2 regions of the Faecalibacterium sp. I3-3-33 genome follow, and region 2 is predicted to be linked to the other one. Evidence: predicted binding sites of a transcription regulator. Region 2 holds the regulator's gene; the other holds the start of a gene.
The links. The regulator NrdR, encoded in region 2, represses ribonucleotide reductase genes. The targets are predictions, from matches to a motif close to CACNANATNTNGTG.
Positions count from the first base shown of each region.

Region 1: a site for NrdR is predicted at 9,462-9,475, ahead of nrdD (anaerobic ribonucleoside-triphosphate reductase). Genes of this name have one in related genera too.

Region 1 covers NZ_CP094469.1:2,713,968-2,730,239, reverse strand. The annotation lists gene MTP39_RS12775 (alpha/beta fold hydrolase) at 1-850, opposite strand, end outside; gene MTP39_RS12770 (AbrB/MazE/SpoVT family DNA-binding domain-containing protein) at 872-1,123, opposite strand; gene MTP39_RS12765 (cation:proton antiporter) at 1,811-3,106, opposite strand; gene MTP39_RS12760 (glycosyltransferase family 2 protein) at 3,471-4,499, opposite strand; gene MTP39_RS12755 (RecQ family ATP-dependent DNA helicase) at 4,749-6,326, shown strand; gene nrdG (anaerobic ribonucleoside-triphosphate reductase activating protein) at 6,504-7,061, opposite strand; gene nrdD (anaerobic ribonucleoside-triphosphate reductase) at 7,151-9,322, opposite strand; rRNA gene MTP39_RS12740 (16S ribosomal RNA) at 10,285-11,795, shown strand; rRNA gene MTP39_RS12735 (23S ribosomal RNA) at 12,067-14,901, shown strand; rRNA gene rrf (5S ribosomal RNA) at 15,028-15,144, shown strand; gene MTP39_RS12725 (glycosyltransferase family 4 protein) at 15,367-16,272, shown strand, end outside.
Region 2 covers NZ_CP094469.1:1,630,355-1,646,626, reverse strand. The annotation lists gene secF (protein translocase subunit SecF) at 1-1,712, shown strand, start outside; gene nrdR (transcriptional regulator NrdR) at 1,729-2,196, shown strand; gene MTP39_RS07875 (DUF4363 family protein) at 2,312-2,680, opposite strand; gene MTP39_RS07870 (DUF421 domain-containing protein) at 2,677-3,369, opposite strand; gene MTP39_RS07865 (spore germination protein) at 3,447-4,913, shown strand; gene MTP39_RS07860 (hypothetical protein) at 4,910-5,695, shown strand; gene MTP39_RS07855 (hypothetical protein) at 5,692-6,648, shown strand; gene MTP39_RS07850 (sensor histidine kinase) at 6,645-7,994, opposite strand; gene MTP39_RS07845 (response regulator transcription factor) at 7,991-8,677, opposite strand; gene MTP39_RS07840 (Na/Pi cotransporter family protein) at 8,681-10,462, opposite strand; gene hprK (HPr(Ser) kinase/phosphatase) at 10,732-11,667, shown strand; gene murB (UDP-N-acetylmuramate dehydrogenase) at 11,696-12,592, shown strand; gene rapZ (RNase adapter RapZ) at 12,624-13,487, shown strand; gene whiA (DNA-binding protein WhiA) at 13,504-14,436, shown strand; gene MTP39_RS07815 (DNA polymerase III subunit alpha) at 14,433-16,272, shown strand, end outside.

The sequences.
Region 1 (16,272 bases), 1.1 Mb from region 2:
GGGCACCGGGGTAGAAGATGCTTTCAATGTTCTGCACGCCGGCATCCTTCAGGCTCTGGATGGCGCGGCGCACGCCCTTGCCCTGCTCGCCCACCGGGTCGGCATCGCCGGAGAGGAAAAGCAGCGGCAGCTCCTTGGGCATCCGTGCCAGAAAAGCCGGGTCGTGCAGGCGCAGGATGCCGCTGAACATACTGTAATAGGCGTTCAGCGTAAAGGTAAAGGTACAGCGCTCCTCGGCCAGATACTTGTCCACCTCAGCCTGATCGCGGTTGAGCCAGTCGTGGGTGGTGCGGCCCTCCAGCCCCTTGTTGTAGCCCATAAAGGAAAGGTTGGCCACAAGGCTGCTGCGGTAGTGCCAGCCATGGAAAGTGGCCAGCACCCGGCAAAGGGTCTTGGCAACCTTGACCAGCGCCTTAGGCTGGAAGCCTGTGCCCATGATGATGGCACCGTTCAGCTCCCGGCCATACTCGCACAGATACTGCCGGGCGTAGAAGGAGCCCATGCTGTGCCCCAGCAAAAAGTAGGGCAGGTTCGGGTACAGCTCCTTGGTCAGCACGGTCACGGCGTGCAGGTCGGCCAGCACAGCGCGGTTGCCGTCCGGCTCGGCAAAGTAGCCGTAGTCCTCCTTGGTACGGATGGACGCACCGTGCCCCAGATGGTCGTGCCCGGTGACCAGAATGCCCCGGTCAGCCAGATACTCCGCCAAGGGGCGGTAGCGGTCGATGAACTCTACCATGCCGTGGGACAGCTGCAGCACCGCCCGCACCTGACCCTCCGGGACGCAGCGAAAGCCGTGCAGGGTGCGCCCCGGCACGGTGGAGGGAAGGGTAAAGTCGATGAACCGGCTCATGGAAAGAGCCCCCTTTCTGCGTTACAGTACGCTGAGTTTGCGGCGGCAGGCGGTGCAGATGCAGTAGCCGCCGAACTGGATGGCCTGCTCGTCCACCTCGCCGCAGAAATCGCAGCTGCCGGCGGGGCGGTGCTTTTTCAGGACGATGGCGTCCCCATCCACAAAGATCTCCAATTTGGTGTCGGTGTCGAGGTGCATACTAGTGCGCAGCTCCTTCGGCAGAACGATCCGTCCCAGCGAGTCAATGCCGCGAACGATGCCAGTGCTTTTCATAATGTGTCATTCTCCTTCACTATTCCTTTTTAGCAACCACTGACACAACAGGAAAATTATGCCAGTGCTGATAAGCTCAGTATACAAAAAATAACACCGTTCGTCAATGATTGCGTGCGGATTCGACAAAAAACAACCTTTTGCACATAAAGGTGGGGCAGGAGGTGGTAGCCCGTGGATGTTCTCTTTTGACACCAAAAGAGAACCAGAAAAGTGCCAGCGATTTCGACGCGCTGGAGCCACGAAAAAGGGGCTGCTCGCCCCTTTTAACCCCAAAGAAGTGGGCTACACCGAAAAAAACTGAAGATTCACGCCTGTTCGGCGTGAAGATCTTTTAACCGTTTTTTCCGGCTCCGCCGATTCAAAGCCCCTCAGTCGCTGCGCGACAGATTCCCCCTTTTGTCACCTGCGGTGACATCTTCCCCCGGCCGGGGGAAGTCGGCCCTCTCGGGGGAGCAAGCGCGCCCGCAAGCTTTGCACTTTAGCCGGAAACTTTCCCGCTATGCCAAGGGCTCCCTCCTAGAGGGAGCTGTCAAAACCGATAGGTTTTGACTGAGGGAGTTCGTTCCAACCCCCATCCGTGAAAAAGTAAATCGGGAAAATCCGCAGATTTTCCCGATTTACAAATTATAAATAATTCTTCCGCTGACTATGCGCAGAGCAACGCGGAGCGCATTTCAAACCGTCTCAGCTCAGCTCCACAGGGGCTTCGGGCTGGTTCTCCACGCGGGCGCTGGTGCGTCCCTCGGGGCGGATCTCTCCGGCAGCGGTCAGCGAGATCTTGGTCAGGGTGGGGCCTACCAGCTCGTACACCAGAACCGAGAACAGCACCACGTTGCGCACCATGTGGCCGTCCGACAGCTCGGCGGCGGTAGCAGCCATGCCCAGTGCCACGCCGGCCTGCGGCAACAGGGTGATGCCCAGATACTTCTGGATGGCGGGGCTGCAGCCAGTGGCGCGGCAGCTCAGGTAAGAACCGCTGATCTTACCGGCAGAGCGCGCCACAATGTACACCACGCCGATGAGCAGCACCATGGGGTTGGTGAGGATGGTCAGATCCAGCTCTGCGCCGGACAGCACGAAGAACAGGATGTTGATGGGGGACACCCAGCGGTCCAGACGGTCCATCAGCTCATCCGAGGTGGGGCAGACGTTGCAGAACACGGTGCCGGTCATCATGCACACCAGCAGCAGCGAGAAGCCGCAGCGGGTGCCATTGATCTCGAACTTGGTCATGGACAGGCCCACCGTCAGCAGCACAAAGGCCACCGACAGGCTCATGCGCTTGGAACGGGAGTGGAAGTAGACCTCCAGCAGGTTCAGCAGGTAACCGGCGGCAGCGCCCAGCGCCAGCGAGAGCGCGATCTCCAGCAGCGGCTCCAGCACCACGCTTACGGGGTCGATGCGTCCCTGCTCCAGCGCGTTTGCCACGCCGTAGGAGGCCGAGAACAGCACCAGACCCACAGCATCGTCAATGGCGACCACCATCAGCAGAAGCTTGGTCAAAGGGCCGTCGGCCTTGTACTGCTTGACCACCATCAGGGTAGCGGCGGGTGCGGTAGCGGCGGCGATAGAGCCCAGCGTGATGGCAGAAGCCAGCGAGATGACGTCCGGACGGGCAAAGTGCAGGGCAACAAGGGCGACATCCACCAGCGCGGTGGTGATCACCGCCTGTGCAATGCCCACAGTCACGGCGCGGCGACCCATGTGCTTCAGGGCGCTGAGCCGGAACTCGTTGCCAATGACGAAGGCAATGAAGCCCAGCGCCACCTGTGTGATAATACCGTAGCCCTCCACGGCGGCAAGGCTGGCAAAGCCGAAGCCGAAACGGCTCAGCCCCAGCCGACCCAGAAAGAAGGGCCCCAGCAGCAGACCGGTGAGCAGGTAAGCGGTGACGGCGGGCAGACGCACGGCCTTAGCAGCGCGTGACATGAGCAGACCGGCGATCAGGGCAAGGGACAGACAGATCAACATTTGTTCCATAATGTGGTTTGTATTGGGTGCGCAGCCAAAGGCCGCAGCACTCGGTTCCTCCTTGTCAAAAAAGTATCGAGCTCCTGTTTGAAATCCAGTGCGGGGTCAAAATGGGAAAACGTATCCAGTATACCGGAACAACGGAGGAAAAGCAACCACCCTGCGCGTTTCATACATCTTTTGGGACGAAAAGATATGTTTATCCCCTTCGCTTCGCTTAGCAGATTCCCCAAGGGAACGCCAACCCTCTCAGGCGCTACCGCGCCAGCTCCCCCGAAGGGGGAGCTTTTACGCATCTGCCGGTAAGCGCAAAAAAGCTCCCCCTTTCGGGGGAGCTGGCACGCCGTCAGGCGTGACTGAGAGGGTCTTACCCTTAGTTAAACTTAAAAATCTTGCGCAGCTGGCGGTAGGTGAAAAGAACCACCTTGTCGCCGCCGGGGAAGTGCAGGTCGGTCATACCGCCAAGGTTCACGCGCACGGCGCGGTAGACGCCGGGGGTAACGTGATCCTTGAGGTACTGCCACAGCTCGGCCTTTTTGGCGTGTGCCTCGGCGCTGCCGTCCAGCAGCAGGAAGATGTCGCTGACCGCCATCATGACCGACAGGTAGTGCACCATGTAGGCGCGCAGACGCTTCTGACCTTTGAGTGCGTCCAGATCCTGACAGTCGATCATGTGCTTGGTGACCCGCAGCTGCTGGTCCACGCGGCCGATCATCACGCTCTCGTTCACGCTCTGGTCTGCGCGGCCGATGAAGTAGCGGTACAGATCCAGATCCATATAGTACATGCTCTTGACGTAGGGCAGGGGCTGGTACACAAAGATATTGTCCACATAGAAGGTGTGCTTGGGCAGTACCATGCCGCACTGACGCAGCACCTCGGTGCGGTACATGACCGAGTGCATCAGCAGGTTCTGATCCGGGCGGAAGTGCCGGACGTGCACCCAGTCAAACAGGCGCTCCTGCGGGAACACGTTGGTGTAGCGCACGGTCAGGGTGGTGCCGTCCTCCACATGCTCGTACACATAGTTGCAGATCATCAGATCCGGCGCGGTGCCGCGGGCTACCAGCGTGGTCAGACGCTCCAGCACCTTCTTCAGGGCGTCGGTGTCCAGCCAGTCATCGCTGTCCACTACCTTGTAGTACAGGCCGGTGGCGTTGCGGATGCCCTGATTCACGCCCTCGCCGTGGCCGCCGTTCTCCTGATGGATGGCCTTGACGATAGTGGGGTACTTTGCGGCGTACTCGTCGCAGATGGCGGGGGTGTCATCCTTGACGGAACCATCGTCCACCAGAATGATCTCGGCCTGCTCGCCTGCGGTCAGCAGCGTTTCGATGCAGTGACGCATATAGGCTGCGGAATTGTAGCAGGGCACGGCAAAGGTGATAAGTTTCTGCTGCATATTATAAATGCTCCTTTTTACGTTGCATGGTCCATGCCGGGCAGTCTACGGGGTGGCATGGAGATATGTGTTCTCATTATAGCATTTTCGCGCCTGAAAAGCTATCCTTCCCGGGCAGAAAGATCGGTTATTGCACATTTTTGCGCAAAGTGACGCTTTTTTCTGCCAAAAGTATCGGTTTTGTGGTATACTGATAAGGTTTTGAGCGTTCTGTGCACTGCTGCATCTACTTATATAACGGAGGAAACCATGGAAAACCCGCACAGTATCCTGAAAAAAGTTTTCGGCTACGACAGCTTCCGCCCCGGGCAGGAGGAGATCGTCAGCCGCCTGCTGGCCGGGCAGGATGTGCTGGCGGTCATGCCCACCGGCGCGGGCAAATCCATCTGCTATCAGGTACCGGCGCTGCTGCTGCCGGGCATTACCATCGTGGTATCCCCGCTGGTCAGCCTGATGAAGGATCAGGTGGGGGCACTGGTGCAGGCGGGCGTGGCAGCGGCTTTTCTGAACAACAGCCTGACCGACAACCAGAAGGCGCTGATGCTGCACCGCGCCCGGGAGGGCTGGTACAAGATCATCTATGTAGCACCGGAGCGGCTGGAGATGCCGGGCTTCCAGCGGTTTGCGCAGGAGCGGCAGATCAGCATGGTCACGGTGGACGAGGCGCACTGCATCAGCCAGTGGGGACAGGATTTCCGCCCCAGCTATCTGCGCATCAAGGAATTTGTGGACAGCCTGCCCAGCCGCCCGGTCATCGGTGCGTTCACGGCTACCGCCACCGCCCATGTGCGGGAGGATATCCGCACCCATCTGGCGCTGCAAGCGCCCTACGAGGTGACTACCAGCTTCGACCGTCCCAACCTGTACTTCGAGACCCGGCGGGCGCTGCCCAGCCAGAAGCCCAAGGAGCTGCTGGAACTGGTGCTCAAGGAGGGCAATCATGCGGGCATCGTGTATTGCAGTACCACCCGGCAGGTGGACGAGACGGTGCAGCTGCTGCAGAGCCGCAGCATCCGGGCGGCGGCTTACCACGCAAAGCTGGATGCAGACACCCGGCGGCAGAATCAGGACGACTTCCTCTACGACCGGGTGCAGGTGATGGTGGCCACCAACGCCTTTGGCATGGGCATCGACAAGCCCAATGTGCGGTTCGTCATCCATTATAATATGCCCAAGGATCTGGAAAGCTATTATCAGGAGGCCGGGCGTGCCGGGCGGGACGGCCAGCCCGCCCGCTGCACCCTGCTGTATTCCGGCACGGATGTGCGCACCATCCGCTTTTTCATCGACAAGGAGCGGGAGGCCGACAACGGTCTGCCTGCGGATGTAAAGGCCGAAGCCGCCCGCAAGGCAGAGGAGCGGCTCAAGTACATGACCTTCTACTCTACCACCCAGCACTGCCTGCGCGGCTTTCTGCTGCAATACTTCGGGGAGGCTGCGCCCAAAAAGTGCGGCAACTGCTCCTGCTGCCTTGCCGCCGAGCAGGAAGCGCAGCTGCAGGTGGAGTACGCCCGCCGCCGTGCCGCCCAAAGCGCCGACCGGCTGGAAAAGCCCCGCCGCGCAAAGCCTGCCGCAGCGGGCAGCCTGAGCGAGGCGGACGAAAAGCTGCTCAACGCTCTGTACGCCGTGCGCAAGCGCCTTGCAGGTAAGCAGAACCTGCCCGCCTTTATGGTGTTCAACGATGCCACCCTGCGGGAGATGGCAGAGAAAAAGCCCATGAGCATCGACGAGCTGCTGAACATCAGCGGCGTGGGCGAAAAGAAGGCCGCCCGCTATGGCAACGCCTTCCTGCGCGTCATCGAGGACGCCGTGGGCAGCCGGGAGTGAAAAAAGAAAGAAGCCGCTGCACAGTCTGTGCAGCGGCTTCTTTTAGTGCGGGATGATTTCGAATGGCCTCCGCGTTGCTTTGGCCATATTCAGCGGAAGAATTATTTTTAATAGAGCGTTTGTCGCGGCCTGCGGGCTGCGACAAACGCATTTTCACGAGAAGGAGTTCAGCACCGCTTACCGTTCCATGGTATGGGTGGCGAACACCTTTTCGTCCTCCCACCACACGGGCTGCCCGGCGGCAAGGGACTTGGGCACATCCAGCAGGCGCTGGTTGCGGCTGCCGCGGAAGCGCAGGGAGATGTCGTGCTCAGCCTGCACAAATCTGCCGTCCACCAGCACATCCAGCAGTGCCAGCAGCTCGTCGGTCACTTCGCACCGCGCGGGGCTGGGCTCTTTGCCGGTAAGCTGTTCCCAAGTGTAGCCGGAGTAGCACCACACCGTCTTGGCGGGGTACAGCGCCTTGAAGTTGCGCACAAAGGGCAGCAGCTCCCGCTGATTCTCTGGTTCAAAGGGTTCGCCGCCCAGCAGGGAGAGCCCGGCGATATAGTCCGGCTGACAGGAGGCGAATACCTCGTTGCGCACGGTCTTATCAAAGGGCTGCCCGTAGTCAAAATCCCATGCCACGGCGTTGAAGCAGCCCGGGCAGTGGTGGCGGCAGCCGGACACAAAAACGCTGGTGCGCACCCCGGGGCCGTTGGCGATATCGTAATATTTGATGTTTGCGTAGTTCATGCTCATGTTCCTGTCGTTTGCTGAAAAGATGTTTGGAGCGGCCTTTCGGCCGCTCCAAACATCAAATCAAAAATAAAATTTAGCTGTTGTTACAGATGCAGCACGCGATCCTTGATCTCCTGCGTGCGGCCCTGGTTCCAGAACTGGGTGCCGATATAACCGCAGGTGCGGCGGGCAACGTTCAGCTTGTTCTGGTCGCGGTTGCCGCACTTGGGGCACTCCCACACCAGCTTGCCATCGTCCTCCACGATCTTGATCTCGCCATCGTAGCCGCACACCTGACAGTAATCGGACTTGGTGTTCAACTCGGCGTACATGATGTTATCGTAGATGAACTGCAGCACGCTCATGACGGCTTCCAGATTATCCTGCATATTGGGCACTTCCACATAGCTGATGGCACCGCCCGGGGACAGGCGCTGGAAGTCGGCCTCGAATTTCAGCTTGGTAAAGGCGTCGATGGGCTCAGAGACATGGACGTGGTAGCTGTTGGTGATATAGTTCTTGTCCGTGATGCCCTCCACGATGCCAAAGCGTTTCTGCAGGCACTTGGCGAACTTGTAGGTGGTGGATTCCAGCGGGGTGCCGTAGAGGGAGTAGTCCATGTTCTCGGCTTTCTTCCACTCGTTGCACTTGTCGTTCATGTGCTGCATCACGCTCAGGGCAAAGGGCTTGGCACCGGCGTCGGTGTGGCTCTTGCCGGTCATATACTTCACGCACTCGTACAGGCCGGCATAACCCAGACTGATGGTGGAGTAGCCGCCGAACAGCAGCTTGTCGATCTTTTCACCCTTCTTCAGGCGTGCCAGCGCACCATACTGCCACAGGATGGGGGCAGCATCGCTGGGGGTGCCCAGCAGCCGCTGATGGCGTGCCTGCAAGGCGCGGTGGCACAGCGCCAGACGCTCGTCAAAAATCTTCCAGAACTTTTCAAAGTTACCGCCGGAGCTCAGGGCAACGTCCACCAGATTGATGGTGACCACGCCCTGATTGAAACGGCCATAGTACTTGGGCTTGCCGGTCTCGGGGTCCACATAGGGGGTCAGGAAGCTGCGGCAGCCCATGCAGGTGTAGCAGTGCCCCTCACCGTTTTTGTCTACCTTCAGCTCCAGCATCTTCTTTTCCGAGATGTAGTCCGGCACCATGCGCTTGGCGGTGCACTTTGCGGCCAGCTCGGTCAGGTAGTAGTAGGGAGTGCCGGGGCGGATGTTGTCCTCCTCCAGCACATAGATCAGCTTGGGGAAGGCGGGGGTGATCCACACACCGGCCTCGTTCTTCACGCCCTGATAGCGCTGCCGGATGGTCTCCTCAATGATGATGGCAAGGTCGGCCTTTTCCTGCGGGTTGCGGGCTTCGCCCAGATACATGAATACCGTAATGAAGGGCGCCTGACCGTTGGTGGTCATCAGGGTGACAACCTGATACTGGATGGTCTGCACGCCGCGGTTGATCTCGTTGCGCAGACGGCGCTCCACGATCTCCTTCTTGCGCTCGGCAGAGACGTCCAGCCCTTCCATCTCCAGCTCCACCTCAGCGGCAATCTTCTTGCGGGAGACGTCCACAAAGGGAGCCAGATGGGTCAGGCTGATGCTCTGGCCGCCGTACTGGTTGGAAGCTACCTGTGCAATGATCTGGGTGGCAATGTTGCAGGCGGTGGAGAAGCTGTGCGGCTTCTCAATATAGGTACCGGAAATAACGGTGCCGTTCTGCAGCATATCTTCCAAGTTCACCAGATCACAGTTGTGCATGTGCTGGGCAAAGTAGTCGGAATCGTGGAAGTGGATCAGACCCTCCTGATGTGCCTTTACGATCTCCGGGTCCAGCAGCAGGCGGGCGGTCAGATCCTTGGAGATCTCGCCGGCCATATAGTCGCGCTGCACGCTGTTGACGGTGGGGTTCTTGTTGGCGTTCTCCTGCTTGACCTCTTCGTTCTGGCACTCGATCAGGCTCAGGATGCGCTCGTCGGTGGTGTTGGTCTGGCGCTTCAGGCTCTGGACGTAGCGGTAGGTGATATAGTGGCGTGCTACATCGTGCGCCTGAATGTCCATCAGCTGGTTCTCCACCAGATCCTGTACTTCTTCCACGCTGACCGCGCGGTTGAGCTGCTGGCACTGGTCGGTAACGGCTGCGGCAATCTGGGTGATCTGCTCCCGGCTCAGACGAGCCTGACCGCCCACAGAATCGCTGGCTTTGGTAACGGCGGTGATGATCTTGGTAATATCAAAAGGAACTTCTGCACCGTTTCGTTTGATGATCTTCATCGGTTCTCCTCCTTCTATATAGGCGCATTGTGAACGGGTACCTCTTATCATAAGAGATACCCGTCTGCGCACAACGATATCCAACAAACTGAATGTAGCTCTATTTTATCATTATCTAGTGGCAAGTCAAGCAAAATACCACTATATTTTGCGTTTTGTAGCAATCGCCAAAAATAGCAGATATTTTTCGGGACAAAATTTTGCACGGAAACTCTTGACAGCGCAGTGCGCTTTCCGGTGGGTAATATCAGCCGCCGTCTATACCTGTCTGGGTTTCACGCTGCCTATATAATGTAATAATATAGGGCTGAATCCTCTCAGGCGCTGCGCGCCAGCTTCCCCGAAAGGGGGAGCTTTTATGCATCTTCCGGTTAGTGCCAATAAAGCTCCCCCCGAGAGGACGGATTTCCCCCGGCCGGGGGAAAATGTCACCGCAGGTGACAAAAGGGGGAATCAGGCATCGCGCAGCGATGCCTGAGAGGGTTCTTTGAGGTTGGAGTTTTGCCCCCAAACCCCCACCGCAAAGAATTTGGAAAAAAGATGTCAAAAAGTGTTGACAAGTGCCCCGGGGTGTGGTATTATACTTGAGCGCCAAGCGCTGAGACAAAAGAATGACTTCTGAAGCCTCAGCAGGAAGCCCTTGAAAAGAACCAATAGACGCTGAAAAACACCAGTTGACACTGAGATGTGCGAAGCGCTCCAAGTTCAGAAAAGTTCAAAAGCTTCTCAAAAAAGTGCTTGACAAAAAACTGCTTCTGTGGTAAAATAATCAAGTCGTCAGCCGCAAGGCTGCGGCGCACAGGACCTTGAAAATTGAACAATATCGAAAGAACTTGTAACAGAACCTATTTTCGTGTTGGAAAAACACGGTAAACAATTCCAAACAAAAGTAATTCACACAGGACGCAAGCGATTGCGTGCTGAGCGAAACAAGATTTAACACTTTTAAGTGATAAATATCATTTATAAAGAGTTTGATCCTGGCTCAGGACGAACGCTGGCGGCGCGCCTAACACATGCAAGTCGAACGAGCGAGAGAGAGCTTGCTTTCTCGAGCGAGTGGCGAACGGGTGAGTAACGCGTGAGGAACCTGCCTCAAAGAGGGGGACAACAGTTGGAAACGACTGCTAATACCGCATAAGCCCACAGGTCGGCATCGACCAGAGGGAAAAGGAGCGATCCGCTTTGAGATGGCCTCGCGTCCGATTAGCTAGTTGGTGAGGTAATGGCCCACCAAGGCGACGATCGGTAGCCGGACTGAGAGGTTGAACGGCCACATTGGGACTGAGACACGGCCCAGACTCCTACGGGAGGCAGCAGTGGGGAATATTGCACAATGGGGGAAACCCTGATGCAGCGACGCCGCGTGGAGGAAGAAGGTCTTCGGATTGTAAACTCCTGTTGTTGAGGAAGATAATGACGGTACTCAACAAGGAAGTGACGGCTAACTACGTGCCAGCAGCCGCGGTAAAACGTAGGTCACAAGCGTTGTCCGGAATTACTGGGTGTAAAGGGAGCGCAGGCGGGAAGACAAGTTGGAAGTGAAATCCATGGGCTCAACCCATGAACTGCTTTCAAAACTGTTTTTCTTGAGTAGTGCAGAGGTAGGCGGAATTCCCGGTGTAGCGGTGGAATGCGTAGATATCGGGAGGAACACCAGTGGCGAAGGCGGCCTACTGGGCACCAACTGACGCTGAGGCTCGAAAGTGTGGGTAGCAAACAGGATTAGATACCCTGGTAGTCCACACTGTAAACGATGATTACTAGGTGTTGGAGGATTGACCCCTTCAGTGCCGCAGTTAACACAATAAGTAATCCACCTGGGGAGTACGACCGCAAGGTTGAAACTCAAAGGAATTGACGGGGGCCCGCACAAGCAGTGGAGTATGTGGTTTAATTCGACGCAACGCGAAGAACCTTACCAAGTCTTGACATCCTGCGACGGTTCTGGAAACAGAACTTTCCTTCGGGACGCAGAGACAGGTGGTGCATGGTTGTCGTCAGCTCGTGTCGTGAGATGTTGGGTTAAGTCCCGCAACGAGCGCAACCCTTATGGTCAGTTACTACGCAAGAGGACTCTGGCCAGACTGCCGTTGACAAAACGGAGGAAGGTGGGGATGACGTCAAATCATCATGCCCTTTATGACTTGGGCTACACACGTACTACAATGGCGTTAAACAAAGAGAAGCAAGACCGCGAGGTGGAGCAAAACTCAGAAACAACGTCCCAGTTCGGACTGCAGGCTGCAACTCGCCTGCACGAAGTCGGAATTGCTAGTAATCGCAGATCAGCATGCTGCGGTGAATACGTTCCCGGGCCTTGTACACACCGCCCGTCACACCATGAGAGCCGGGGGGACCCGAAGTCGGTAGTCTAACCGCAAGGAGGACGCCGCCGAAGGTAAAACTGGTGATTGGGGTGAAGTCGTAACAAGGTAGCCGTAGGAGAACCTGCGGCTGGATCACCTCCTTTCTAAGGAGTCAGGCAATGACAGAGCATCTAAGATGGTCAGTCATTGGAACAGGTGATAAGTTAAAAGTTTAAGTAGATATTGTTCGATTTTGAGGGCCCTGAAAAGGACACTCAAAGACGTACCTTGAAAACTGAATAATAACTGCGAAACAAAGATTATAGTAAGTTCTTTTTTAAGAAATATTACAATTTCAAAAGGAAGGGTAACAATAATCTTCGTTGGCAAGAGAGAATCAAGAGGATACCAAATGTTCTTAAAGAACGTTTGAAAGGTCAAGCGAACAAGGGCGCAGGGCGAATGCCTTGGCACTGGGAGCCGATGAAAGACGTGATAAGCTGCGATAAGCTTCGGGGAGCTGCAAATAAGCATTGATCCGGAGATTTCTGAATGAGGAAACTCACCTGGGTTCATACTCAGGTACGTTATACTGAACTTAAAAATAGGTATATCGAGGGAACCGCCTGAACTGAAACATCTAAGTAGGGCGAGGAAGAGACATCAAACGAGATTCCGTAAGTAGTGGCGAGCGAACGCGGAAGAGGGCAAACCGGAAGTAGAAATACTTCCGGGGTACGGACCGCATTTAGGACTTGAGTTGTTAACCGAACGGCATGGGAAGGCCGGTCAGAGAGTGTGAGAACCACGTAGGTGAAAACGACAAGAGCTGAGCGAGTTCCAGAGTACGGCCAGACACGTGAAACCTGGTCGGAATATGGGGGGACCACCCTCCAACCCTAAATACTACCCAGTGACCGATAGCGTATAGTACTGTGAAGGAAAGGTGAAAAGCACCCCGGGAGGGGAGTGAAAAAGAACCTGAAACCCTGTGCCTACAAGCACCTAGAGCACGTCAATGTGTGATAGGGTACTTTTTGTAGAACGGTCCGGCGAGCGATTGTATGCAGCAAGGTTAAGGACTTAAGGTCTGGAGCCGAAGCGAAAGCGAGTTTGAAAAGGGCGTTAAGTTGCATACAATGGGCCCGAAACCGGGTGACCTACCCATGGTCAGGTTGAAGTGGAAGTAAAATTCCATGGAGGACCGAACCGACCTCCGTTGAAAAGGCGGCGGATGAACTGTGGGTAGCGGAGAAATTCCAATCGAACCCGGAGATAGCTGGTTCTCCCCGAAATAGTTTTAGGACTAGCCTCAAGTTAGATACCTGGAGGTAAAGCACTGAATAGCCTAGCGGCCGAGAGGTTAGCGAAGCTTATCAAACTCAGAATGCCAGAGTATTGATGCTTGGGAGTCAGACAGTGTCAGATAAATGTCATTGTCAAAAGGGAAACAGCCCAGATCTACAGCTAAGGTCCCAAAGTCAGGTTAAGTGGAAAACGATGTGAAGATACGTAGACAACCAGGATGTTGGCTCAGAAGCAGCCACACATTCAAAGAGTGCGTAATAGCTCACTGGTCGAGCGTCTTTGCGCGGAGAATTTAACGGGGCTAAACCTGACACCGAAGCTTAGGCAATGCAGCAATGTATTGGGTAGGGGAGCGTTGTATACGCGGTGAAACAGTAGCGCAAGCGGCTGTGGAGTGTATAGAAGTGAGAATGCCGGAATGAGTAGCGCGAATGCAGTGAGAATCTGCATGGCCGAAAGCCTCAGGTTTCTGGAGGAAGGTTCGTCCGCTCCAGGTTAGTCGGGAGCTAAGGTGAGGCCTAACGGCGTAGCCGATGCACAGACGGTAGAGATTCCGTCACCACCAAAAGAGTTAAACACAGGGACACATTTGAAGTCTCGGAGCCGGGTGTTGGTTCCGGTAGCGATCGAGGGAAATTAGTACCGAAGTCCGGGATGGAAGATGGCGAGAAAAGCTGTGTGTATTTCTGCGGTGCCCGTACCGCAAACCGACACAGGTAGGTAGGAAGAAGATTCTAAGGCCAACGGGAGAAGGGTTGTTAAGGAACTCGGCAAATTGACCCCGTAACTTCGGGAGAAGGGGTGCTCTAGCGATAGAGCCGCAGAGAATCGGCCCAAGCAACTGTTTACCAAAAACACAGGTTTGTGCTAAATCGAAAGATGACGTATACGAGCTGACGCCTGCCCGGTGCTGGAAGGTTAAGAGGAGATGTGCAAGCATTGAATCGAAGCCCCAGTGAACGGCGGCCGTAACTATAACGGTCCTAAGGTAGCGAAATTCCTTGTCAGGTAAGTTCTGACCCGCATGAAAGGCGTAATGATTTGGGCACTGTCTCGACAGCCCGCCCGGCGAAATTGTAGTACCGGTGAAGATGCCGGTTACCCGCGACAAGACGGAAAGACCCCATGGAGCTTTACTGTAGCCTAATATTGGGTTTCGATGTTGCATGCACAGGATAGATGGGACACTGGGAAGCAAGTGCTTTGGCATTTGTGGAGTGGCCGTTGGGATACCATCCTTGCGATATTGGAATTCTAACCTGCGCCTTTGAATCAAGGCGGGGGACATTGTTAGGTGGGCAGTTTGACTGGGGCGGTCGCCTCCTAAAGAGTAACGGAGGCGTTCAAAGGTTCGCTCAGCTTGAACGGAAATCAAGCAAAAGAGTGCAAACGCAGAAGCGAGCCTAACTGCGAGACTGACGGGTCGAGCAGTAACGAAAGTTGGAGTTAGTGATCCGGTGGTATGTGAGTGGAAATGCCATCGCTCAACGGATAAAAGTTACCCTGGGGATAACAGGCTGATCTCCCCCAAGAGTCCACATCGACGGGGAGGTTTGGCACCTCGATGTCGGCTCATCGCATCCTGGGGCTGTATTCGGTCCCAAGGGTTTGGCTGTTCGCCAATTAAAGCGGTACGCGAGCTGGGTTCAGAACGTCGTGAGACAGTTCGGTCCCTATCTGTCGTGGGCGCAGGATATTTGATGGGAGCTGTTCCTAGTACGAGAGGACCGGAGCGGACGTACCTCTGGCGCACCAGTTGTTCTGCCAAGGGCATAGCTGGGCAACTATGTACGGATCGGATAAACGCTGAAAGCATCTAAGCGTGAAGCCGACCCAAAGATAAGATATCCCATTGTTTCAAACAAGTAAGACCCCTTGAAGACTACAAGGTTGATAGGCACGATGTGTAAGTGGAGCGATCCATTCAGCAAGCGTGTACTAATAGGTCGAGGGCTTGACCACAATTCGCTTGAGACTTTTAAGTCAACGAAAAAATGTTAGCAGTGATTATTCAGTTTTGAAGGCACGTCCTTCTAAGAAATACTGGACAGAGACACAGAAATGTGTTATACTGATTCAGTCAAATTGGTCGGTGTCGATGACGGTAAGGTTCCACCTGTTCCCATTCCGAACACAGAAGTTAAGCTTACTTGTGCCGAAGATAGTTAGCTGGAAACGGCTTGTGAAAATAGGTAGTCGCCGACTTAGAAAAAAGCGCTTCAGGAATTTCCTGAAGCGTTTTTTAGTGTGTAAAAGATGAAATTTCTACAAATAGAGCAAGATATAACTGAAAATTCACATTTTATTAAAATATTTCATGGAAATTAGTTGCGGCTAAGTGATGCTTATGTTACAATAATGATATATTAGTGTGATGGAAACTGGATTTGACGGGGATGTATTACAAAACGGAAGGAAGTAGTTACGGTGAAGGTGGCGATGATCGGGCACAAGGATTTTCCTAGTCGCTCGGGCGGTGTGGAGGTCATGGTTGGCGGGCTGGCCAGAAGTCTGGTGGAACGCGGCTATGACGTGACTGTGTATAACCGCGGCTTGGAAAAGCACCATAATGTGTACGATGTGGACGGCGTTCACGCACGGCGGGTGTTTACCCTGCAAAAGCCTGCATTGAATGCCACGATCTACTCTTTTCTGGCAACCTTTGATGCGCTGTTCCGGGGTTTTGATGTGATCCATTACCACGCCATCGGCCCCAGTGTACCGCTGCTGATCGCCAAACTGTTCGGCAAGCGCACCGTATGTACGGTGCACGGTTTGAACTGGAAAGTGGACAAATGGCGCGGCTTTGCTAGCCGTTATATGAAGCTGGGAGAGCGGATCGCTGCAAAATATGCGGATGATCTGGTGGTGCTTTCGGAGACGGAGTGGAACTATTTTTTGCAGAAATATGGCCGCGCGTCTATTCTGATCCCCAATGCCATCCGCTTTTATGAAAGGCATGCTTGCAGTCTGATCCGGGAAAAATACGGGCTGGAGAGGGGAGAGTACATCCTGTATGTGGGGCGTATCTCGCCAGAAAAAGGCACGCTGGATCTGGTGGAGGGCTACCGCAAGGCCAAGACAGGGAAAAAGCTTGTACTGGTCGGCCCGCTGGACGACAGCGAATATTGCAAGACCGTACAGCAGCAGGCACAGAATGACCCTAATATCATCATGACCGACTATTTGGTGGGTGACCTGCTGAAGGAGCTTTACAGCAACTGCGGGCTGTTCGTTCTGCCCAGCCACACCGAGGGACTTTCCCTGTCGTTGCTGGAGGCGATGTCCATCGGTGCACGGTGTCTGGTGAGCGATATCCCCGAGAATACGGTC
Region 2 (16,272 bases):
CTACCGTCAACACCGCTATCACCGACGGACAGGCCATCATCACCAGTTCGGCCTCCAATCCCTTTACGCAGGATGCCGTGGTCAAGATGGCGCGCCAGATCAACTCCGGTGCACTGCCCTTTGCTCTGAGCGTGGACAGCTACTCCACCGTGAGCCCCAGTCTGGGCGAAAACAGCCTTGGTGCCATGGTGCTGGCAGGCCTGATCGCTTTTGCCCTCATCGTGGTGTTCATGACGGTGCTGTATCGTCTGCCGGGCTTTCTGGCCTGCATCGCGCTGGCCGGTCAGGTGGCGGCTACGCTGGCCTTTGTGTCCGGCTACTTCCCGGTGTTTGAAAGCTTTACCCTGACCCTGCCCGGCATCGCAGGTATCATTCTGGCCATCGGCATGGGCGTGGATGCCAACGTCATCACCGCCGAGCGCATCAAGGAGGAGCTGAAAAACGGCAAATCGCTGGATGGCGCACTGAAGAGCGGCTTTGCCCGCGGCCTGACCCCCATCATTGACGGCAATGTGACCATCGTCATCGTGGCCATCGTGCTCATGGGTGCCTTCGGCCCCTCGGATGGCCTGTTTGCCAAGGCACTGCACTTTGTGTTCTTCGCCTTCGGCCCCTCTACCGCAGGCACTATCTATGCCTTCGGCTATACGCTGCTCACCGGCGTGCTGCTGAACTTCGTGTTTGGCGTGTTCGCTACCCGTGTCATGATTCGCGGCGCAGCTGCCATCAAGGCACTGCGCAACCCGTGGCTCTACGGCGCTGCAAAGCCCGGGCAGGAAAAGGCTGAAAAGAAGCCGGTGGATTTCGTATCCCTGCGCAAAAAGTTCCTGACCTTCTCTGCCTGCTTGATGGCGGTCATTCTGCTGTGCGCCGCAGTGTTCGGCGTGCATCTGGATACCGAGTTCACCGGCGGTGCCATGATCACTCTGTCCTACGAGGGCAGTTTTGATCAGTCCGCTGTGCAAAAGACCGCTGCTGCGGCGCTGGAAAACACCGGTCTGACCTTGCAGACCGGTGAGAACGTGGCCACCGGCGACCAGACCCTGAAAATCTCCATGCCCGGCACCGAGACCGTGACCACCGAGCAGGTGGAGAACCTGCTGGATTCCCTGAACGAGAACTACCCGGACAACCAGTTTGCCCAGCTGTCCCTGAGCAACGTCAGCGCAGCCATGGGCACCAAGTTCCTGCAGAAGAGCCTGGTGGCTGTGGTGTTTGCACTGGTGCTCATTCTGCTGTATATCGCCCTGCGCTTCAAGAACATCGGCGGTCTGACCGGCGGTATGATGGCAGTGCTGGCGCTGGTCAACGACCTGATGGTGGTGTTCGGCACCTTTGTGCTGCTGCGCACCGCACTGGACGGCAACTTTATCGCCGCCATGCTGACTATTCTCGGCTACTCCATCAACGATACCGTTGTGGTGTACGACCGTATCCGCGAGAATCGCACCCTTATGGGCAAAAAGGGCAGCTTTGAGGAACTGGTCAACCTGTCGGTCAACCAGTCTGCCCGCCGTACCCTGATTACCACCATCACCACTGTGATGGCACTGGGCGTGATGTGCATCGTGGCAAAGCTCTATGGTCTGGACAGCATCTTCACCTTTGCGTTCCCGTTGATGATGGGTATGATCAGCGGTGTGTACACCTCTCTGTGCGTTTCCACTTCGGCTTGGGTGCTGTGGAGCGAGCGCAGCAAAAAGAAAAACTGAGGCGGAGGAACAAACGATGAAGTGCCCTTATTGCGGTGCGGAGGAATCCAAGGTGATCGACTCCCGCCCCACGGAAGATAACGAGCGCATCCGCCGCCGCCGCGAGTGCCTGAACTGCCACATGCGCTTTACCACCTACGAGGTGGTGGAAACAGTGCCGCTGGTGGTCATCAAAAAGGATAACTCCCGCGAACCCTTTGACCGGCAGAAGCTGTTCAACGCCATGCTGCGCGCCTGCGCCAAGCGCCCTGTCAGCTACGAAACGCTGGAGCGCGCCGTCAGCAGCATCGAGCAGTCCCTGTTCAGCTCCTACGACCGCGAGATCCCCAGTGTGCGCATCGGCGAGCTGACCATGCAGGAACTGAAAAAGATCGACGAGGTGGCCTATATCCGCTTTGCTTCGGTCTACCGCCAGTTTGCGGATGTGGAAAGCTTCCTTGACGAACTGAAAAAGCTTGTGGGCGACCGTAAGGAAAATCAGTAAACTGTAATTTAAGACCGAGAGATGCTTTTGGACGTCTCTCGGTCTGTTTTTATTGTAAAAAATCGCTTGTCGCGGCCCGCAGGACGCGACAAGCGTGAAATATAATTTGCGCCGCTTACACCAGCCGCCGGGCAAGCCATTCCAGCCGCTCCACCTCCACTTGTGCGCGGCGCAGTTCGCCCAGTGCGTCCTCGGTGGCTTGCTGCTCAAGGTATCCGTCTGCCGCCCGCAGTGCAGCTTCCAGTTCCGTGTAATCGGCAGTGCGCAGCAGATGGCTCATAGTTTCCCGCATGGTGTCGCACAACTCTGCGCCCTCGGCAAGCGCCTGCCGCGCAATGGGAAAGTCCTTTTGCCGTACAGCCTCGAGGGCGCAGTCCAAGTCGGCTGAGATATCCTGCGCAAAGCCCTGCACCCGTCCGCTGCTGTAAAGGGATACCCCCAGCAGTGCGGCTACGATCAGGATACACGCATAGATCCGTTTCATTGTTTTCCTCCCGGCTGACGGCCTTCCTTTTTCAGCAGAAAATAGTCCTCGGTCTCGTTGCCGATGAGCAGCAGGATCTCCTGCGGCAGAACGGTGTTTGCCGTGGCGGTGCGCTCCAGCCACGCACGGTCCTTGCCGCACCAGCGCAGATTATCCTCCAACACCTGCCCGTCCAGCACAAAGGGGATGGTAGCCTGTGTTTGTTGCACCTTCAGTTGCAAGTCGGACAGGGTAGCCGCTTCCTGCTCCGGGCGCAGCGCTGCCGACAGCGTGCCGTTCGTTTCGATTACGGCGTAGGACACCCTGCGCGGGTCAAAGATATCCTTGCCGCGCAGTGCCTCCATCAGGTCGGCGGTGGTCAACCGCAGCATCCGCAAAGCATTCTGGTCGATCTTTCCGTCCAGAATGACCGTTTTGGGACGCCCGGAGAGAAAATTGAAAAACTTCTGGCTGCGGAAGCTCACCACTGAACCCAGCAGTTCCAGCGCCGCAATGAGAAACAGAGGAATCAGGCTGGCGGTGATGGGCACATCCTCGGATTCAATGGAGATGGACGCCAGATTGGAGATCAGGATGGTGGATACCAGCTCCTCCGGCTGCAATTCTCCCAGCTGACGCTTGCCCATCAGCCGCATGGCAAACAAAACGCAGAGATACAGGATAATGGTGCGGCAAAGCAGCAGTTTCATGCACAAACCCTCCCGGTGCGGTGTGCGCGGCGTATTCCGCTGCGGCAAAGCGGGCATACTGCACACACAAAGGAGTGATGGATGTGCAGTTGCTTTCGCAAAGCCTTGCGGAAAACCTGTCCGCGCTTGATGCTAGGTTTGGCAAATCGGCAGATTATTATGCGAAGAAGATCGTTTTGTACGGTTGCCCGGGGTGCATCGTAATGTTTGACGGTATGGCAAGCTTGGATTCGCTCTGGGAGCTGTTGCTGGACGCCGCCGGGCGGCAGTCTGCTTCTGTCCGGTTTACTGGTACGCAAACCTATGCGCATATCCTGCATGGCTCGGCGTTTCCGGCCGAAAGCACCCCAGTGCAGGATATGCCGCAGCTGATAGCGCGTTTGACCGCCGGCATGGCGGTGCTGCTCTTGGATGGGTGCAGCAGCGGCATTGCCTTCTCAGTGCAGGGGCTCAAGTTCCGCTCGGTGGAAGAGCCCTCCGGCGAAGGCAATCTGCGCGGCAGCAGGGAAGGCTTCACCGACCTGCTGCGGGTAAATCTGAGCCTTCTGCGCCGTCTTGTCCGCACTGACACCCTTGTGCAGGAGGCCGCGCAGGCGCACACCTGCTGTAATACGGAGTACGCCCTTTGCTACTGCAAGGACCGTGCCGACCCCGCTATGGTGCGCCGGGTGCGTGCCATTTTGCAAAGTGCAAGGCCGGAGCTGCTGCTGGATTCCAGCTATTTTGTGCCGTGGCTGCTGCCCGGCAAGGCGCGGCTGTTCACCCCGGTGCACTACACCGAGCGCCCGGCGGTCGCCGCCGCGAAGCTCTGTGAGGGCAAGCTGGTAATTTTGGTCAACGGCAGCCCCTCGGCGCTGGTGCTGCCCGCACTGTTCAGCGAGCAATTCGAGTGTCTGGATGATTACGCTTCCACGGCGGTATTTTCCTCTTTTTTGCGGGTGCTGAAGTATTTTTCTTTCTACCTTACGGTGTTCTTACCGGGGGTCTTTGTGTGTGTGGCGGTGTATCTGCCGGAGCTGTTGCCCCCGCAGCTGCTGTATAAGATCGAAGCCGCCGAAAAGGCTACTCCGCTGCCCCTTTTTGCCGAGATGCTGCTGGTGATCCTGATCTTAGAGATCATCCGGGAAGCCGGACTGCGGATGCCGCAGTCACTGGGACACTCGGTCAGTCTGGTGTCGGCGCTCATCATCGGCGATGCCGCCATTGCCACTGGGCTCATGAGCACCCCGGTCATTTTTGTGGCCAGTATTACCGCCATTGCAGTCTTTGTCACCCCGGCTCTGTACGAGCCTGCCACTCTGCTGCGCATCGGCACGGTGCTGCTGGCGGGGCTTGCCGGGCCGGTAGGGCTGGCAGTGGCGTTTTTCGGCTTTCTGCTCAGCATCGTCAGCACCGAAGCACTGGGCGTGCCATACCTTGCGCCGCACCCGTTCCCGCAGCAGCCACTTTCCGAGGACGGCGTTCTGCGCCGCAACTACCGGCAGCTGTCCCGGCAGGGGTTCAATATCTGGCAAAAGCGGGAGAGGAGGAAACGGCAGTCATGAAGCAGCAAGCAGAACATTTTACCCCGGCGGCGCTGACGCTGAGTATAGTCACAGCAGCACTGGCAGACGGCATCCCGCAAAGCGTCCCGGCGCGTCGGGCGCTGTGGCTGGGCGCAGTCAGCACAGTGTGTCTGTGTGTCCTTTCTGCACTGGCAGCAGCGGCATTGCAAAACAAAGTGCCCTCCTTTACGGTGCGGCTGGCACTGACAGCCGGGCTTTTTATGGAACTGGTGCACACTCTCGCGCAGGCACAAGGGCTGTGCACGGCAGAGTTTTCCTCCATGGCACTGCTGGGCTTTCTGCCGCTGCTGCTCTGGGCAGGGTGGGGCGTCCGTCCCGCAAGCTGGAACGCCTCGGCGCGGGTGCTGTGGTGGTTCGCTGCCGTGGGCGGCTTGGTCTGCCTGTTGGGGCTTGCAGGGCAGCTGCACTGGTACCGGCTGTTTGCCCCGGCACAGCCGACTGGAGCAAACTGGAGCGTACCGGTTTATGCAGAATATTTTGCCGGAGCGCTTCTGTGCAGTGCGCGGTCTGCCCGCCGCACAGTCTGGCTGCCGGTATGGGGCTTTGCGGTGCAGGCTGTGGCTTTGCTGGGCAGTGCTTTACTATTTGGCGGCAACGCATATCCCCGGCTGGAGTTGCTGCGGGCGTGGAACGGCGGCAGCTTTTCCCGCATGGATGCGCTGCTTTTGCTGCTGTGGCTGCTGTGCGCCGTCTATCGGGTGGCTATGCTGTGTACTGCTATCCGGTTACTCTGGCAGCAGAAAATAGAGGTGCAGCCATGAGAAAACAGAAATCTTGCAAACTGCTGTATTTTCTGCTGGCAGGGTGGTGTCTTTTATTCCTGCGCTGCGAAAGCACGGAGAAAAGCATGGTGCGGGCGGTGTATCTGGCACAGACGGAGCAGGGGTATCAGACAGGGCTGCTCTATCAGGCACCGCAGGCCGCCGCCGATGCCGCCGAAGCCTCTGCCGCATTGCAGTTTGTGCAGGCAGAGGGGCAAACAATGGAACGGGCACTGGCTGCGGCAGAGCAGGCGCTGCCCCAAACGGCAAGCTACCGCCTGTGTGATTATCTGCTGCTGCCAAAAGCGGAAGAGCCCTTATTAACAGAGTACGAGCAGTTGGTGCTGCGGCGCGGCTGCGGACGCACGGCGGCAAGACTGCTCTGTGCAGAAGGGAATCTAAACCAACTTGCCGCACAAGCCGCTTTGCCGGACGCTCTGATGGCACAAATAAAGACCGCAGCACCCACCGCGCCACGATTGTATGAGCATACAGAGCCGGGGCTTCTGCCCATTCTCCGGTGGAGCGCGGAAGAGGTGACGTTACAGGAGGGCGGCGTTCTTCATACTGTGGCAGCTAATACGCCCTTGTCCCCGGAGCAGGCCGAGGTATACCGTCTGCTTACCGGGCAGAGCGGCACCCGGCAGCTCTGGCTGGAAGGGGAGCGCATTGGCATCCGGCGCTGCACCGTTTCGGTCACCCTGCAAAAGGCGCAGGTGCTTGTGCGGCTGGATTGCCAGCGTACCGCCCACAGCCCGCTGCCCACGTCGGCCCAGCGGCAACAGCTTGCAGCGCAGTGCACGGCGCTTTTGCAAGGCTGCTGGCAGGAGGGCGTGGATGTGCTGCACCTGCAAGCCCGAGAAGCGCTGCAGAGCGGCAACGGCGCAAGCTTTGACCCGACAAAAAACGCCTGCCCGCAATTGCGGACAGACGTGCATTTCATGCTGTATTAAGAGGCGGTGGGGAAGGTGACAGTAATAGTGGTGCCGACGTCCACCTGACTTTCCAGCTTGATGCGGGCGTTGTGGATGCGGGCAATGTGCTTGACGATGGCAAGCCCAAGCCCGGTGCCGCCGGTGGCCTTGCTGCGGCTCTTATCCACCCGGTAAAAGCGCTCGAACACGCTGGACTGCGCCTCCCGCGGAATGCCGATGCCGTTATCCGTTACGGTCAGGGAGCAGTGCCCGTCCCGGCTGCAGGCGGTAATGATCTGCACTTTGCCGCCCGGGCGGTTGTAGCGGATGGCGTTGTCGCACAGGTTCTGGCACAGCTCATCCAGCAGCGCACGGCTGCCCAGCACCGGGGCGTTCTCGCCCAGATAGGTCAGGGAGATATAGGCGCGGCGGGCGTTCAGCTTCTGGCGCTCCACGCACTCCTTGGCAACCTCCAAAAGGTCCACCGTTTCCATCACGGGGGTGTCCCCGGTCTCGGTTACGGTATCCAGCTTGGAAAGCTGCAAAATATCGTTGACCAGCTGGATCATGCGGGTGGCCTCGCTGTGGATCTTACGGCCGAAATCCGGCACATCCTCCGGCTTTGCAATGCCGGTCTCGATCAGCTCTGCGTAGCCGGAAATGCTGGTCAGCGGGGTCTTGAGCTCGTGACTGACATTGGCCGTAAACTCCTGCCGCATTTTCTCATTGTTTTCCCGCAGAATACGGTCAGAATGGATGCTCTCCGCAAAGGGAATCAGTTCCCGGTAGGGCACATTTTCCTGAATATGATCCAAGTCCTCGGTCATGTTCAGAACCGGCTGCACCAGTGCTTTGGTCAGCAGGGCAGCCAGCACCGCAGCGGCCAGCATCAGCGCCACACAGCTCAGCACGATGGCCGGAATGGTGGCGTCATAGATGGACCACACAGTCTCGGCGTCCTGCGCCACGCGCAGCACGTCCCCGCCGGAAAGCCGGAGCGCATAGTAATAGGTCTCGTAGCCCATGGTCTGGGAGTCACGGATGTCCCGTCCCTCGCCGGTTGCAATGGCATCGCGGATCTCCGGGCGGGTCAGATGGTTTTCCATGGGCTGGTCGGTGGCAGATTCAAACAGTACGCTGCCGTCCTGACTGATCAAGGTCACGCGCAGATCATCGGTCACAAAGGCGCTCAGCTGCGCGGGGTCTCCGGCCTGCTCGTACCCGGCGCACACAAGGTCGGTCTCGCGCTCCAAACCCGACCATGCCTGCGCCGTAAAGGCTTTATGGAACACAAAAATGCACAGCGCTGCGGTGAATATAAGTCCCAGAAAGCCCATCAGGAACAGCCGGTAGCTGATCTTTTCTTCCATGCTGCGCAGCTTCATTCTTCTTCGGCCTCCTCATCGGACAGCTTGTAGCCCACCTTGCGCACGGTGCAGATGTAACGCCCCGCATCGCCCAGCTTTTTGCGCAGAGTGCGGATGTGCATATCCACGGTACGGCTCTCCACCGAGATATCGGTGCCCCACACCACCTGCAAAATGGTCTCGCGGGTCACCACCAGACTGGTGTTTTCCAGCAGCAGCCGCAGCAGGCAGTATTCCTTGTAGGTCAGCTCCACGGGGGTGCTGTTCACCGTAACGCTGTGGCGGGCGTTATCCAGCTGGATCTCGTGAAAAACCAGCACGTCCGGCCTTGTCTCCGGGGCAGAGCGCCGCAGCGCCACCCGCACCCGGCTGAGAAATTCCATGATGCCAAAGGGCTTTGCAATGTAGTCGTCTGCGCCGCAGTCCAGCCCGCGCACGGTGTCCAGTTCGCTGGATTTTGCCGTGACCATAATGATGGGCAGCTTGCGCAGGGAAGGGGTGTTGCGCAGCTTTTTCAGGATAGAAAAGCCGTCCTCGCCGGGCAGCATCACGTCTAAGATCACCAGCTCCGGCTCAGCGGCACGCATGGCCTGCCAGAAGGGCTCGGCGCTCTCAAAGCCCTGCACCTCGTAGCCGTTGGATTGCAGGGCGTACTGCTCCAGCTCCCGGATGGAAGCGTCATCCTCTACGATATAAATCATAACTCAGTTCTCCTCAGCAGTCTGTCCGTCCGGGAACAGATACCGCTCGCGGTAGCGGCCCAGACGGCGGTGGAATTCTTCGCTTTCCTTGGTGTCGTTGCCGTGGCGCAGGTCGTTCAGGTAGGCGTGGGTGTCAAAGCTGTCCTGTGCCACCTCGATCTGCGCAACTGCCACGTTGCTGCAATGGTCGCACACACGCTCGTAGTTGGTCAGCAGATCGTCCAGCACAAAGCCGTACTCAATAGAGCAGCTGCCGGCCTGCAGGCGGGCGACGTGCCGCGCCTTGATGGCACGCACCAGCTCGTTGACCACAGCCTCCAGCGGCTCAACCTTGGAAGCAAGGTGCAAATCCCCCTTGCGGAAGGCATCGGTGGTGCGGCTCAGGGTATCCTGCACCGCATCCTCCAGCACCTGCAGTTCCTCCTGTGCATCCTTGGAGAAGTGGATCTCCTTCTGGTGCATCTCCTCGGCGGATTCCAGCAGGTTGACGGAATGGTCGCTGATGCGCTCAAAATCACTGATGGTGTGCAGCAGGGTGTTCACGCTCTGGCTGTCGGCGTGGTTCAGTTCCCGGCCGGACAACTTGACAAGATAGGTGCCCAGCGCGTCCTCGTACCGGTCTACCTTTTTTTCCTCGTCCCGCACCTTCTGGGCAAGTTCGTCGTTCCATTCGTGGGTTAGGCTCATGGCTTGCACCACACCCACCCGGGCAAGCTCTGCCATTTCAGCGGTAGCGGCGCGGGCGCGCTCCACAGCCACAGCGGGGGTGTTCAGCAGACGGTCATCCAGCAGAGCAAACTCCTCTTTTTCCGGGGAATCGGGAATGGTCAGGATGGCCAGCTTTTCCAGCCCGGTAGCAAAGGGCAGCAGGATGACGGTAGCAAGGATATTGAATATCGAGTGCACCACTGCAATGCCCCATGCCTCAATGGTGGTATTCACAAAGGCAAAGTGGCAGACTGCGTTGAGCCCATAGAATCCGAACAGGAAGATGGTCACACCGATGATATTGAAGTACAGGTGCACCATAGCAGCCCGGCGGGCATTCTTGTTGGCACCCACGGAGGACAGCAGCGCGGTTACACAGGTGCCGATGTTCTGACCCATGATGATGGGGATGGCACTGCCGTAGGTGATGACGCCGGTGGCGCTCAGCGCCTGCAAGATGCCTACGCTGGCGCTGGAGCTCTGGATGATGCCGGTGACCAGTGCACCCACCAGAACGCCCAGCAGGGGGTTGGAGAAGCGGGTGAACAGACTGGTGAACCATGCCTCGTTTTGCAGCGGCAGCACCGCGTTGGACATGGTGGTCATGCCGGTCATCAGCACAGCAAAGCCGATGAGGATGGTGCCAACACCCTTTTTCTTCTCACTCTTACACATATACAGCAAAATGCCGATAAATGCAAGCACCGGACTAAAAGAAGTGGGCTTGAGCAGCTGGATGAACAGGCTGTCGCCCTGCAAACCGGAAAGGCTCAAGATCCAGCTGGTCACGGTGGTGCCCACGTTGCTGCCCATGATCACACCAATGGCCTGATGCAGCTCCATGATGCCGCTGTTGACAAAGCCCACCACCATAACGGTGGTAGCGCTGGAACTCTGGATGACGGCGGTCACGCACAGACCCAGAAAAAAGCCCTTGAGGGGGTTATCGGTCAGTTTGCTGAGAATTTTTTGCAGCTGGCCGCCGGCCTGCTTTTCCAGTGCCTTGCCCATGATGTCCATACCGAACAAAAACAGGGCCAGACCTCCCAGCAGCGAAAAGACATTAAAAATGGTCATAAGTGTTTTCCTCACTTTATCTTGACGTGTTTTTCTCCTGTGCTTTAAGTATAGAAAAACAATGTAAAATCTGAAATCGCCGAAATGTAAAACCCATGTAAAGTAAGAAAAATGTAAAAATCCTGTGCACGGGCTGCGATGCAGCGTCGGTTTCCCACCCACAGTACAAAAACAGCGCCCCGGGCGTTGTATTTGCCGCCGAATTTTATTATAATAGGAACAAGAGTGCCCGCAGCACAGCGCGGCAAGAGGATACAGGAGGAACCAGGATGGGTACGTTCAATGTTTCGCTTAAAACGCTGACCGACCGCGTCAGCATGGAAGTAGTATACACCCCCCGGGCGCTGGATGAGATCAGCGTGGAGATCGCCGAGGTCAACCGCCCGGGTCTGTTTCTGGCGGGCTACTATGATTACTTCGATAAGCTCCGTTTGCAGATCATGGGTCTGGCAGAAATGAACTTTCTGTCTGGTCTGACGGCAGAAAAGCGCTACGAGGCACTGGAACAGCTGTTCCGGCAGCAGCCCCCGGCGGTCATCGTCTGCCGCAGCGAGGAGCTGGAACCCTTCCCGGAAATGCAGGAGCTGGCGCAGAAGCACGCAGTTGCCTTGCTGCGTTCCAACGAGACTACCTGCACTTTGATGGGCAGCCTGATCAGCGTGCTGAACTTAGAGCTTGCGCCCCGCATCACCCGGCACGGCGTGCTGGTGGAGGTGTACGGCGAGGGCATCCTGATTTTGGGCGACAGCGGCATCGGCAAAAGCGAGCTGGCCATCGAGCTGGTCAAGCGCGGTCACCGTCTGGTGGCAGATGACGCCGTGGAGCTGCGCAAGGTGTCCAACCGCCAGATCATGGGCACTGCACCGGAAAACATCCGTCACTTTATCGAGCTGCGCGGCATCGGCATCGTCAACGTGGCTCGTGTGTACGGCGTGGGTGCCGTCAAGCTAAGCGAAAGTCTGGATCTTGTGGTGCAGCTGGAAGCATGGGACCCCACCAAGAACTACCAGCGCACCGGGCTGGAAAGCGAATACTACGACATTCTGGGCGTAAGCATTCCCAGCACCAGCATCCCGGTCTCTCCCGGCCGCAATCTGGCTGTGGTACTGGAGACCGCAGCCATCAATAACCGCCAGAAGAAGATGGGTTACAACGCGGCCAAGGAGCTGCTGATCCGGCTGGGGCTGGATGACAAAATGGACTGAACCTCTCTATAAAAAGGAGCCTGACCCTATGGAACAACTCAAGCAGCTGCTGACTGCAGCAGGCATTGCTTATAAAGAAAACGAGCCGCTGGCAGCGCATTGTACCTTTAAAATCGGCGGCCCGGCGCGGCTGTTCGTGCAGCCGGCAGATCGGGCACAGCTTTGCCGCGCCGTTGCCCTGTGCAAGGCGCAGGGCGTCCGGCATTATCTGCTGGGCAACGGCAGCAATATCCTGTTTGCCGACGAGGGCTACAATGGCGCAGTGCTGGATATTTCTTCTATGCAGGACGCTGTGCAGGTGCACGGAACACAACTCACCGCCGGGGCGGGCGTGCGGCTCTCGGCGCTGTGCAAAACGGCGCTGGAACACGGCCTGACCGGACTGGAATTTGCTTATGGCATCCCCGGTACGGTGGGCGGTGCGGTCTACATGAATGCCGGTGCCTACGGCGGCGAGATGAAGGACGTGCTGACCACGGTGCAGTACCTCACCGCCGAGGGCGAAATAAAAGAGGCAGCGGCAGCAGAACTTGACCTGCGCTACCGCCACAGCATTTTTGAAGAAAACGGCGGTTGCATCCTCTCGGCGCAGTTTACCCTGACCCCGGGCGAACTGGAAGCCATCCGCGCTAAAATGGACGAACTGATGGCGAAGCGGCTGGACAAGCAGCCGCTGGATAAGCCCAGCGCAGGCAGCACCTTCAAGCGCCCGGTGGGCGCTTTTGCTGCGGCTCTCATCGACCAGTGCGGTCTGCGGGGCTACCGGCACGGCGGTGCCGCCGTCAGTGAGAAACACTGCGGCTTTGTGGTGAACCTTGGCGGCGCAACCTGCGCAGACGTGCTGGCACTGTGCGAGGAAGTGCGCACCATCGTAAAAGAAAAGACCGGCTACGATCTGGAAAAAGAGATCCGCGTAGTCCGCTGAACTGCGGGAATAGAGGGAGTGTGGAACACAGATGGAACTGTTGATCGTCAGCGGACTTTCCGGCGCGGGAAAGTCTGTGGCTATGAATGCGCTGGAGGATATCGGATATTTCTGCATCGATAACGTCCCGGCGGGGCTGCTGCCCAGCATTACGGCGTTTTCCAAGGCGGGCGACAACCAGCTGGAGCGGGTGGCGCTTTCCATGGATGTGCGCGGCTGCCGCAGCAGAGAGCAGATCGAAGCTGCCCTGCAGCAGCTGGACGAGCAGAAAACACCCTATAAGATCCTGTTTCTGGATGCACCGGACGATGTACTGATGCGCCGTTACAGCGAGACCCGCCGCCGCCACCCTATCAGCATTGCAGAGGGCGTCTCTACCCGGGATGCCTTTTTAAAGGAGCGGCAGATCTTACAGCCTTTAAAAGAGCGTGCGGACTATACCATCAACACCGGGCTGCTCTCCACCTCTCAGAACAAAGAGCGCATCTGCGATTTGTTCATGAAAAACGGCGGGGCAAAAAACGCCATGCAGCTTACCATCATGTCCTTCGGGTTCAAGTTTGGCCTGCCGCCGGAAGCAGACCTTGTGCTGGATGTGCGCTGCCTGCCCAACCCTTTCTATGTGCCGGAACTGAAGCACAAAACCGGGCTGGATCAGGAGGTGGTGGATTTTGTCATGAGCCACCCCGAAGCACAGGAGCTGCTGCACCGGTACGAGAACTTTTTGCAGTACGCCCTGCCGCTCTATGTCAAGGAGGGCAAAAGCCAGTTGACCATCGCGGTGGGCTGCACGGGCGGCAAGCACCGCTCCATCACATTCGCACGCAAACTTGCGGAATACTGCACCTCTCTGGGTTACGAGCCCGGGATGCAGCACCGGGATGCCGTGCGCTGAAAACAGAGGAAATACTATGAGTTTTGCATCCAGTGCGCGGGAGGAGATCGCGCAGCGCAGCCCCACCAAGGAATGCTGTGTGCGTGCAGCGGCCTATGGCATTGCCTGCTTTGCCAAATACTTTGATGCCCGCGGCCTTGTGCTGCAAACCGAGCAGCCCCATACGGTGCAGCTGGCGCAGCAGTTGTTTGCCCGCTGCGGCATCCGGGGCGAGATCCTGGAAAAGCCCCGCGCCAGCGGTGTGCTGTATGAGTTCAATATCCGCGATGTGGAACAGGTCACCCGCCTGCATGAGCTGTTCGGCACTACCGGCAGGGAGACCAGCTTGCAGATCGACCCCGGGCTCATCCGCTGCCAGACCTGCGTCAGCGCCTATATTGCCATGGCTTTTTTGTGCAGCGGCACGGTCACCGACCCGCAAAAGGAATATAATCTGGAATTTCTCACCTCCCGGACGAACCTCGCCCGGGATTTTGAAGCGCTGCTGGCCGAGCACGAGTTTGCGCCCCACCGCACCCGCCGCAACGGTGTGAACCTGATCTACGTCAAGACCGGTGCCAACGTGGAGCGGCTACTCCGCTTTATGGGCGCTGCGGATGCCGCAACGCAAATTAGCGTGCTCAAGGCGTTCAAGCAGGTGCGCAATCAGACCAATCGGCAGACCAACTGCGATACCGCAAACCTTGGTAAAACCGCGCGGGCAAATGCCCAGACATTGAAAGCCATCCGCTATTTGCAGGAGCAGCACGCACTGGAGACTTTGCCGGAGGTATTGCAGCAGGCGGCAGCCAAACGATTGCAATACCCGGATCTTTCGCTTACTGCGCTGTGCGGCTGCTTTGACCCGGCTGTGAGCAAATCCGGCTTATCGCACCGGATGAAAAAACTGGAGGCATTGGCAGAAAATCTGCGCCAGCGCCAGCAGGAGGGACAGGAGGCAGTACAATGAGTGAGCCCACCGCAAATACCCGTCCCTTTGCCCATTTGCATATCCATACGGAATACAGCCTTCTGGACGGCGCCTGCCGCATCGATCAGCTGATGGAACGGGTGAAGGAGTGCGGACAGACCGCCATTGCCTGCACCGACCACGGCGTAATGTACGGCTGTGTGCAGTTTTATAAAGCTGCTAAAAAGGCGGGCATCAAGCCCATCATCGGCTGTGAGGTGTATGTTGCTACCCGCACCCGCTTTGATAAGGTAAATAAGATCGACGGCAACAACCACCTGATTCTGCTGTGCAAAAACGAGACCGGTTATAAGAACCTGATCAAAATGGTCTCTGCCGGTTTTGTGGAGGGCTTTTACTCCAAGCCCCGCGTGGATAAGCAGCTTTTGGAGCAATACCACGAGGGGCTTATCTGCCTTTCGGCCTGTCTTGCGGGCGAGATCCCGCAGGCCGTTCTGGCAGGGGACTACGAGCGCGCAAAGGCGACTGCGCTGTGGTACCGGGACCTGTTCGGTGCAGAGAACTACTACATCGAATTGCAGGATCACGGCTTGAAAGAAGATACCACCGTTCTGCCGCAGCTCATCAAGCTTTCGCGCGAGACCGGCATCCCCATGGTAGCCACCAACGACGCTCATTATCTGCGCAAAGAGGACGCCAAGATGCAGAGCATCCTGCTGTGCATCCAGACCGGCAAGACCATTCAGGACGCCGACCGCATGGAGTTCCAGACCGATGAATTCTACGTCAAGACCACCGACGAGATGTACGAGCTGTTCTCCATGGTACCGGAGGCCTGCGCCAACACGGCAAAAATTGCAGAGCAGTGCAATTTTGACTTTGAGTTCGGCCACACCAAGATCCCTTATTACAAGGCCCCGGACGGCATGGACAATCAGGCCTACTTTGAAAAGCTCTGTTGGGACGGCTTGGAGCGCCGCTATGGCCCGGACGTGCCGCAGGCCAACATCGACCGCCTGAAATACGAGATCGGCGTGGTCAAGACCATGGGGTATACCAACTATTACCTCATCGTGTGGGACTACATCAATTTTGCAAAAAGTCAGGGTATCCCGGTGGGGCCGGGACGCGGCTCCGGTGCGGGCAGTATTGCCGCCTACTGCGTAGGCATCACGGATATCGACCCCATCCGCTACAACCTGATCTTCGAGCGCTTTTTGAATCCCGAGCGCGTCAGTATGCCGGATTTCGATGTGGACTTCTGCTACGAACGCCGACAGGAGGTCATCGACTACGTCAACCGCAAATACGGTGCGGACCATGTGGCGCAGATCGTCACCTTTGGTACTATGGCTGCCCGCAACGCCATCCGGGATGTGGGCCGCGTGATGGGCATCCCGTACCAGCAGGTGGATGTGGTAGCAAAGCTTGTGCCCATGGAACTGAAAATGACCCTGAAGCGGGCGTTGGAGGTTTCCAGCGAACTGAAAAAACTTTATGACACCGACCCGCAGGTGACGGAACTCATCGACACCGCATTAAAGGTGGAGGGAATGCCCCGGCACGCCTCTACCCACGCGGCGGGCGTGGTCATCACGCCGGAGCCTACGGATTATTATCTGCCGCTTGCCACCAACGACGGCCTGCCGGTGACCCAGTTCAACATGACCGAAATCGAGGAACTGGGTCTTTTGAAGATGGACTTTCTGGGTCTGCGCACCCTGACTGTTATCCGGGACGCAGAGGTGGCGGTGCAAAAGCAGCACCCGGAGTTCTCCATCCGCAAGCTGGATTATGACGATCCGGATACCTATAAAATGCTGGGTCAGGGCGATACCGAGGGCGTGTTCCAGCTGGAATCCTCCGGCATGAAGC